2 regions of the Hymenobacter tibetensis genome follow, and region 2 is predicted to be linked to the other one. Evidence: riboswitches for the same ligand, from Rfam matches in the RefSeq annotation. Region 2 holds a riboswitch; the other holds the start of a gene.
The links. A riboswitch is a leader RNA that binds a small molecule or an ion and turns the genes downstream of it on or off. The one in region 2 is predicted to bind cobalamin.

Region 1 (4,946 bases), 2.0 Mb from region 2:
GTGGCGCACATCCGGATACTGAAACCAGGGTCCGAACAGGCCGACTGGCGGCGGGGTTTGGTAGATATCGGCGCGCAACCGTACCTGAGGTTGCCGGCCGCGGGCATCAATAGATCGTTTGCGCAGGTGCACAAAATCGGCTTGGCCGGGCGTGAGGCTGGCCGCTGCTAACAGGGCCCGATACCGTTTAAACTCATCATAGGCTACTGCCGGCGGCACTAGCACTTCCACTTCTTGCTTGAAATCAGACATAAAGACGGTGAAAGGTGGTTATCCTTTGAACCAGTAGAATCAGGGAGTACACAGCAAAGGTAAGACCTGCTGCCATCGTAACACCTTTCAACGGGTGAAAGTGCGCCGCAAACGACGAGCCCCGCCAGGCACTTTGCAGCAGCCAACGGGGCCCAGGTAGGAGGGAGTATTCAGTGAGGTAGCACTCCTAGAAGCAACAACGAGCTAGGTGGTGATTGCAACAACTGCCTAGGAGCTATTCGCTGAACGCCAGGGTATCGGTATCGTTGGATTTTTTGCGCGGCCAGAATTTCTCCATGGATTGGTTGAAGGTGCTCAGCACCTGAGCCCTAACTTCCCCGGAGCTGTTGCGCAGCAATTGGCCCAGCATATGCCGGTACATCTCCGTAGTAACTTCGAGCCCTTTGGCGCTTACAAGTCCGTGGTGGAGCAGGTCGCAGTTGGTTGCAACGGCGTTAGACATCGATTCAGTGAGCTGCTCACGGGCTTTGTCGGCCTCTTCAAATGATTTTTCCAAACGGGCGCTTAAGTCAGGGTGATACTGATGGTCCATCTTTCAACAGGCAAATGCAGCGGAGTTACTTCTGTACGGCCTTTCTAACTAAAGAGGAAGCAAAAAAGGTTCAGTATATAGCGCTATCGGGGAGCATCCAAAAATGTGCTGCGCAGTACTATTTGAATATAAAGTATTTGACTGTCAAGAAATGCGGCCGTTCACAATTTCTTATTCTGCCAGAATGCGCACAGGCCGCTTGTCCTGATCAATAGCAACGAAGGTAAATAGCCCGGAAACGGCTCGGTGACGCTCTTCGGAGTACATCTGTTCCACAAACAGCTCGACTTGCACTTGCAGGCTGGTATTGCCTACCCGTACAACGGTACCAATCAACTCCACAAGGCTGCCTCCGGGAATAGGATGCGTGAAGTCCACTTTGTCTGACGAAACCGTAACCATTTTGAGGCGGCTAAAACGGGTGGCCGTAATAAAAGCCACTTCGTCCATCATATGTAGAGTGGCGCCCCCAAAGAGGGTATCGTAGTGGTTGGTGGTGTTCGGAAAAACGGCTTTGAAGATGCGCGTTTCGGCGCGGGCAATTTTGTCGGTCAAAGACAAGGACATAAAAGAAGGGGGTTGACAAGGAACTGACTAACCCTTCGCTCAATTTGGCGGTAGCCTGCACCTTAAGTCTAGGTAGGTGAGAACAAGACATGCGGTAGCCTGTGCCACTCTACGGTGGCTGCTCACACAGCTTTTCAGCACCCAACAAGGACCTTTTTCGCGAAGGCAACCTTATCAACTCAGCGGAAGGCAGGTCTCCTGACTTGTAACGTTTTCACCTCCCTTCTCAGCCAGCTGGTGCCAGCCAATGGGTTTGCTAGGATGAAAACTCTTCGTTACTTACAGTAGCGCGACTGTCCGGGATTTACACCCGGTTCCCTTTTCATTTCGGTATTACCCGAAAACCTTTCGCCGTCTGAATTCAAATCGAACAAAGAACAACAAGGGGCAAAGGTAGGTTGTAAGCTCAACTTCCACCTGGTATAGGTGTTTGCGTCCGTCCGGTGGCCTCTCGAACAGGGGGCTGCATCATTAACACGGCGTTTCAAGCAGGGCCCCACCGCTGCGTGGCAGGTTATTTGCCTTGCGCTTGTCGGGCATACGTCTTTGTTTTGAAAATAGCGTCTGTGCCTATACTATCATGCTCTCGTTCACTTTTTCCCAACCCTTCCACATTACCGTCATGCGTAACCACACTTCTAAATTTCTGCTTGTTTTTGTTTGGCTGCTGTTACTCGGTAGTAACAGTGCCTTCGCCCAAACAAAAATGCCGGAAGACAAGTCCAAGCGTCCAAGCCCAATGGCTACCGTGGCGGGTCCTGGTTTCACTATCGAGTACAGCCGTCCTTCGATGAAGGGCCGCAAGATATTCGGTGAGCTAGAGCCCTACGGTAAGGTGTGGCGCACCGGTGCCAACGAGGCCACCACGTTCGAAGCCAAGCAAGCCGTCAAAATCAATGGTCAGGCGCTACCAGCCGGCACCTATGCATTGTTCACCATCCCCGGCGAGCAGGAGTGGACCATCATCTTCAATAAGACGGCCAAGCAGTGGGGCGCCTTTAAATACGATGAGAAGCAAGACGCGCTACGCGTGAAAGTGAAGCCAACTAAAACGGCGCAACCCGTTGAGCAGTTCACCATAGCCGCCGACAAAGCCGGCACCGTAACGATGGCCTGGGAAAACACGCAGGCTGCTTTCACTGTAAAGTAACAACCGCCGAAAATAGGCTAAACAACAGGGCCACCGTTTCTAGGAAACGGTGGCCCTGTTGTTTTATATACTGATCAACGCATACTAGGCTACCGTTTATACGTGTTGCCTTTCAGCAAGCCGTGGATGAGTTAATTGGCAATACCGACCGTAACCGGAATGGAAGCTCTCTCAGGTTCACTAGAGGCCTCTACTCTAAAATGCAGATGCAGACTTGGATTCCACCCCGTGTTGCCGCTACAGCCACTAGTCTCTTCCTAACCTGTTTGCTAGTCTGGTTGTGCTGTACTACTGTCCCGCCCAAAGCGCACGTGACACGCTACGCCCGTGGCTCGTCGCCTAGTACGCTTTCCACCCAGCCTTTTCCCCAGTCTTCCAATTCCTGAGCACTCCAGAGCTGGGGGTAGAAGATGCGGCGCTGGAACTTGGGAGGCAGGTACTTCTTCCAGTTGGTGCCGCCGGTGGCTGCTAATGCAGTAGGGTCCCGCTCCAGGTAGCGCACGGCCGACTTGAAGTGCATTAGGGGCCAATTCACATTCACGTTCACATCCAGTTGCTTGAGTTGGCGCAGCAAGCGCGGATGCTGCCGGTCTTCTTCAGGTAAGCGCTGCACCACGCTCCACACATTCCGGTCGCGGTAATGAGCGGCGTGGGTAGCGAGCTGCTGGGTGTATTTTTCTTCGAACTGAATGAGCGTTAAAGCTTTGACACCACTCTCTTCAATCGTTGCTCCAGCCTTCCAATAGATGCAGCCAAGCAACTCATCATGAGCGGCGGCCTCCCCGAGCAGCCGCCGTTTTTCTTTGTCCAGCAGGTTGTCGAGCGAGGTGCTAGCAATTTCAATCATGCGATACTGCACCGATTGAAAGCCCGAAGCAGGCATCAGGGACATTCGAAACTGCAGAAACTGCTGCTTGTCCATGCCATCCACCATCACATCAAACGAGTCGATCAGGTTCTCGAAGTAGCGGTTGATGCGGCCTACTCGTAGCACCACCTCTTGTAGGGTGGGGTGCTGCAATTCGCCTATCTGCTCGTACTCGCAAAGGCAGAGCTTGAAATAAAGCTCCGTAATCTGGTGGTACATGATAAAGATTCGCTCGTCGGGAATCTTGGTGAGTGGGCGTTGCAGGCTAAGTAGGGTATCGAGGTTGATGTAGTCCCAGTAGTTGATGTAGTCAGCGAAGTACAGCCCTTCCAGATAGGCGGCCAGGTCTTGGCCGTCGGCACTATACTTTTCCTGCAGCCGGCGTAGCTGGCTCCATACGGCTTCCGGAAACTCGTCTTGGGGGGTAGGCATGAGAAAAAATACGTGGGCGGCGTGGGTGATTACGGCACAAAGAACGAAAAAGCCAACGAATCGGCGAGGCCCGGGCAACCCCAGCAGGCTACGCAGCATCTATCCTACAGACAGCATGTTCCCGGGTGCTGCCGCTGGAAAATGCACCGGTTGTTTGTCCCTTGGTATCCCCGTCGAATCTGATACCTTTACCCTGTCTTATGGCTGAGAAAAGCAGTATTTTCGACATGATTGGACCGGTCATGATCGGGCCCAGTTCCTCGCACACGGCGGGCGTGGTGCGCATTGCCCGCGCCGCAATCCGTATTCTGGGTAGCGTACCGACCCACGCTACCATCACGTTCTACAATTCCTTTGCCCGCACCTACGAAGGGCACGGCTCCGACCGCGCCATTGTGGCGGGCCTGCTGGGCATGACCACCGACGACGTGCGCATCCGCGAAGCCTTCGATCATGCGCGGGAAGCCGGCTTGCAGTACACGTTTCAGGGCGTAGGCAACGCGTCTACGATGCACCCCAACACCATTAAAGTGCAGTTGCGCGATGAGCGTACTGGCCACGTCGTGGAGGTAGTAGGCCAAAGCCGCGGGGGCGGCGTCATCCGCATTGTGGAGGTAGACGGCTTCCCGTCCGACTTCTCTGGCAGCCTGCACACGCTCATTCTTGATGCCGACGATGCCAAGGGCTCTATTGCCTTCATTGCCTCCGTCATTGCGCACGACGACTGCAACATTGCCACGATGCTGGTATCACGCAAGGGAAAAAACGACGTAGCTCGGCAGTTCATTGAGATGGATTCCAGCATCAAAGATGTGACGCTGGCCTACCTGCGCCAGTTGAGCTGGGTGCACCGCGTGACCTATATTCCAACCATAGATTAGCTGCTGCATGGCATGGCCTCGGATGTAGACCTGCCTTCACCTCTGCCTTCCAAGACCTTATTACTTCAAGCTGTCAAGATGAAATCAACTGCTACGCTGACCCGTTTGCTGGCTCTGGTAGGGACCACTACGCTGCTAACGCACGTAGTTCAGCCCGTGTTGGCCCAAACTACCCCGCCGGCCCAGCCGCCCGCCGGCACGTTAGCCCAGCCAACTGCGGTTGCTGGCGCACCATTCACGCTG
Region 2 (4,946 bases):
TGCTTTCCACCGCGTCGGTGCTGGCATTGATTACCGTAACGGTGTTCTGGTCGGAGTTCGGAACGTAGACCTTGCCACCGGCCAGCAGCATTTGCTCGGGCCGGCCACCCACCGGAACTGTTTTGCTGACTTTGTTGGTGCGGGTATCTAGCACGGCTACCCGGCCAGTAGTTCCCGATGTCCATTCGCTGATATACACTTTGTCGGGGCCGGCGGCTACGGCGTAGCGGGGCTGATCCAAGCCATCCACAGTAGCTACTTCGCCGAAGGTGCGAACGTCAATTACCTCCACCTTCTTGCTGTTGTTGACCACGATGTATCCCCGGTCGCCCACAACCAGCATGGACTGTATCACGTCGCCGATGTCGCGCTGGTTGATGGTGCGGAAAGCGTTGTTGTTCAGAATTTTCTTCGTGGTCTTGCTAAATAGGCTGATTTCGCCGTTTGGCGTGCCAAACTGCCCTTCGTTCAGCACGAGTACGTTGCTGCCGTCCTTGCTCAAGTTATAGAGCGGAGTGGACTGACTATCGTCATCAGGGTTACAGCTCAGAAGGGCCAGTGCCCCGGCGCCCACAGCAACTGCACGCGTGAACAAAGGAAAAATGCGGAAGGATGTCGACATGAAAAAGAAGTAGGAAAGATGTGAAAACAATGCTAGCGCCATTGCAGGCGCAACCCCAGGCTCCCCCAACGCGGCGGCATGGCCCGGGCCTCGTAGGTTTGGTAGCTGGTATTGGTAAGATTGAAGCCCTGTCCGGTCACAGTCAACGCGTAGGTTTGCTGTAGGCGCAGGGTGTAGCTGACGGTGGCATTCAGCAGGGCATAAGCTGGCAGATACTGGGTGCCCGTATACACGTAGCGGTAGCCCGTAAATCGGAGTGCTGTAGCTACCTGCCAGCGGCGCCAGCTGTGGTCGGTGGTGAGGGCAGCCGTGTGTAGTGGCACGTATGCCAACTGTCTGCCAACGGGTACCAAATCATCGGAAGCACCGCGTGTCTTCTCTGATTGCGTCAGGGCGTAACTAGCCCGGGCCTGAAGCTGGTACTGCCCCTGTCGCCATGTCAAGTGGCTGCTGGCTTCTAGGCCCCGCGCGCGCACTTGCCGCAGGTTGTTGGGTGAAATGAAGCTGGTCCGCGGATCGGTGCGCCATTCCACCCAATCGTCTACCAGTTGCTGAAACGCCGTGAGTTCCGACGATACTTTCAGCTGCTTGGTTGGCTTGATGCTGTGTTGCAGTCCGGCTTCATACCCGTAGCCGCTCTCGGGTCGCAGATCGGGGTTTCCGCCCTGGGGCCAGTACCGCTCATTGAGAGTAGGGGCCCGGTAGCTGCGCGAAGCACTGGCCTTCACTAGTACCTGTTGCTGTTCTGTATGCAACACTTCCCACTCCGCTCCAACAGTAGGCGTAAGAGGCACCTGGCGGCCAGGCAGTATAGCCTGGCGCAGGTTGGCAGAGAGGTGCAGCACTGGGTGGGGGTCGTAGCGGAATAATAGGTAGCCCGCAAAACGGTTTTCATCCACGGCGCCTCTGTACAGGCCAGGCGCTACAGCAAAATGTTGCGCTTCTACACCGCCCCGGAGGCTGGCTTTGCTCTTGAAGTTGACGGTATGGTCGGCCTGGGCTTGCGTTGTGCGCACTTGTGAAAAACTCTCCACGCCGTCGCTCAGGTAGTCGAGCACGTCTTCAAACCACGCCACCCGTACGCCCGACTCGTGCCGCGCCGAAACATGCCGGTACCCAGCCAGCAACCGGCGGCTTTGATCGTGTTGGGTGGCGTTGCTATTGGCCGAACCTATAGAAGGTTGAATTTCGCGGTTGGCTTCTGTGAGCCATACCGAGGCCTGCACTTCTCCTTGTTGTCCTACCCGTAGCGTAGCATCCTGCGCGAAACTCCACTGCTGTTGCGCGGCGTTTTGTTGGCGGTAGCGAGTTAAGCCGGTTATTTCGCGCACTTCGTACGGAAAATCGTTGTCGGCCGTGCGGTAGGAGGCGGCCGTGCGCATCGCTATGCGTTGGTTGCTGAAGCTGCCCTCTACACTGCCAGCGCGTAGGCCATAGCTACCGGCATCAGCCTGCACCCGTACCCGGGGGCCCGCGCCCCACACGGCGGGGGCCGACAGCAACAAAGTGCCGCCTACTGCCCCCGTGCCGTAGGTGCCGCCAGCCGGCCCATGCTGTACAGCCACTTGGCTAACGCCACTTAATGGTAGGAGGGCAAAGTCGTTCTGGCCCAACGTGGGCAGCATGATGTTGAAGCCGTTCCAAAGTACCGCTGTATGCTGCGCCGACGTACCCCGAATGGCAATGGATGCCAACTGACCTGGGCCGTATTCTTTCAGGTAGAGAGGGGTGCGAACTGCTAAGGCGTCGGCTACTGTGCTACCTGTTATAGCAAACGCACTAGAATCGAGCGTGCTGACGCGGCTGCCAACCGCAAAGCGGCTTAGGTGAATACCCTGTACCCGCACGTTGGGCAACGATTGAATGGAGTCGAGGGGAGAAGTAGAGGCCTGCTGCGCCTTTGCTGGAGCACTCGCTAGCCCAAGCACGGCTAGTAGCGCGGTGGCGCCGCCGCGGCAAAGCAGCTTCGAGCTTTTCAACTGCCCACTAAAATCAATCATCGGAACCAAATCTCCAAGTCAGGAAAATTTAGTTCAAAACTTACAGCGTGGCTCTGGCTTACCAGACAACCACCCCAAAGCCGAGGCCGAAAACAGAAAAAAATCAGCGACTTGAAGGCCGCCACTGCATTCGTTCTCCGCTCTTCCTCCGAAAGCGCTGAACATAAAAACAGCAAAGGCAGGTCTCCTGGCTTGCTTCCGGTGCGCCGCCTTCCCATTTCTCCAGCTTTTCCCGGTTGTTTGGAAAAAGCTTTCGCTGAAACAGTGGCAGCAGAGGCGCGCCAAACTCGTGAAGCGTACAGTTGCGGGGACAGCTCCGGATTTCAACCGAATTCCCTTTTCAGCCTCGCTCTCCAATCAGAGTCCGGCCACCTTTACAGCCACAAAGATAGAGAGGAGTTTCTGGTTTGCGGTTGCTTGTTTTCCGTAGCGTGCGTATCCATCTCATGGTGGCTGGTCTGCTTGCCTGCCCCTAATGCTGTTGAGAAGCCCTGAGGCAGCATTCTTCGTAGTGCAGGCATAGCTCTCCAGTGACACCCACAGTTGTTCGTCGTATTCATGAAGATTGCGCTTGACTTTTACCGCCGCCCTGACCCCGTGCAGGTGGCCCACGACCTATTAGGCAAATACGTCTACACCAACATCAACGGAGTGCTAACCGGCGGCCGGATTGTGGAAACAGAAGCCTACGCCCATATCAACGACCAAGCCTGCCACTCGCATTTGGGGCGCTACACTGCCCGCACCCAGATTATGTATGAACCAGGCGGCGTAGCCTATGTGTACCTCGTGTACGGGCGCTACGCCTTGTTCAACATTATCACCAACGAAGCGGGCAAAGCCGATGCTGTCTTGATTCGAGGAATCGAACCCACTGTGGGCATCCCAGAAATGCTGCTCCGCCGCGGAGTAACAGAGGTCAAGCGCAACCTTACAGGTGGTCCTGGCTTGCTCACTCAAGCACTTGGCATCAGTACCCAGCACTACGGCACCGACCTTACCGGAACAACCATTTGGCTGGAAGATCAGCAGGAACCGGTAGCCGAAGACCTGATACTAGCCAGCCCCCGTGTAGGAATAGATTATGCCGGCGACGATGCCGCGCTGCCGTGGCGTTTCCGCATTAAGGGTAGCAAATGGACCAGCCCCGCTCGCTAAAAGCAGTGCGGTTGCTGTCTGAGCCGCGTTTGTTACGCAGCCCCACAGCAACCGCGCTTGCTACAGTTTTTCGCAGACCAGTATCATCAGTTTGCCTTCCAAGTTGGTGGTGGCAAACAGATACGTGTCGCCGCCTTCGCGAATACCAGTGCGGTGGCGGAAATCGGCTACGGTGTCGGGAAAGTTACGCGTCGTGACGTGGGCGCGAGCCTCGGGGCCGAGATGCACTTTGATAGCCACTGCATCATAGCGCTCCACTGCCCGGATACGGAAGATACGGCCTGGAAACTCAGGCCGTAACGTATCGGAAGTGTAGAGGTGGCTATGCTGGTGCAGCTTCAGTAGCTCGAACGCCGTGCCGATGCTACGGAACCCGCCTGCCTTCAGCACTGCAACGTTGGGCTCATACAGATAGTCCTGCGGCTCAGCATAGCGGGAAATAGCCCGGGCTTCGCGGGCCCTGTTCAGGCGAAACTCCTGCTGCTCACCCGTACGAAGCAGGTTCACAGTGTAGCGCTCTGGGTCGACGGCCGCTTCAGGGCCCAGTTCGTACAACACCTCCTTGCATTCATTATCGACGGCTACTACCCACAAGCGGCGCACCTGACGTAACTCCAACACCGCCTGATCTATATCAAGCATAGGCGAAGTTTTCAGCAAGACGCGCCGCCCTTTGTGCAACAGCAGCGGCATGAGGCGCAACACATCAGGCTCACAGTCTTGCAGCCGGAATATCTTCTTAGCCGCCGTGTCACGTCGGGCAGGATCGAGGTAGATCCAGTCGAAGGTATCAGGCGTGTTGCGCAGGAAGTTCACGGCATCAGCCGTGTGAAACTGCACATTGGTGATGCCCAGGTGCGTCAGGTTGAAGCGTACTACATCGGCCAAGGCCGCGTTGCGCTCCACATAATGCACTTCTGGTATCTGCTCTGCAAAGCACGAAACGTCCACCCCGAAGCCACCTGTGAGGTCAACGAGGCGCTGCCCCGTAACCAACGATGCTTTGAAAGTACCAGTACGGGCCGAAGAAGCTTGTTCTACCGACAAAGTCGGTGGAAAAATCAAGTCAGGGTTGTCGGCCCAGGCGGGTACTTTCAGACGGGCCTTCTGGCGCGCCTGAATCTGGCGTACCAACTCCGGAACGGGTAGACTAGGGTAACGGCGGG

Region 1: it holds a riboswitch for cobalamin, as region 2 does, so the genes downstream of both, MTX78_RS11545 (acyl-CoA thioesterase) here and MTX78_RS19660 (TonB-dependent receptor plug domain-containing protein) in region 2, are expected to answer to the same signal.

Annotation. Positions count from the first base shown of each region.
Region 1 covers NZ_CP094669.1:2,885,520-2,890,465, reverse strand. Annotated here, with positions in the region: gene MTX78_RS11555 (NAD(P)/FAD-dependent oxidoreductase) at 1-252, opposite strand, end outside; gene MTX78_RS11550 (hypothetical protein) at 488-805, opposite strand; gene MTX78_RS11545 (acyl-CoA thioesterase) at 977-1,372, opposite strand; cobalamin riboswitch at 1,544-1,736, opposite strand; gene MTX78_RS11540 (DUF2911 domain-containing protein) at 1,995-2,522, shown strand; gene MTX78_RS11535 (tryptophan 2,3-dioxygenase family protein) at 2,842-3,822, opposite strand; gene sdaAB (L-serine ammonia-lyase, iron-sulfur-dependent subunit beta) at 4,023-4,703, shown strand; gene MTX78_RS11525 (TolC family protein) at 4,782-4,946, shown strand, end outside.
Region 2 covers NZ_CP094669.1:4,875,046-4,879,991, reverse strand. Annotated here, with positions in the region: gene MTX78_RS19665 (YncE family protein) at 1-622, opposite strand, end outside; gene MTX78_RS19660 (TonB-dependent receptor plug domain-containing protein) at 655-2,622, opposite strand; cobalamin riboswitch at 2,783-3,013, opposite strand; gene MTX78_RS19655 (DNA-3-methyladenine glycosylase) at 3,181-3,780, shown strand; gene MTX78_RS19650 (class I SAM-dependent methyltransferase) at 3,841-4,946, opposite strand, start outside.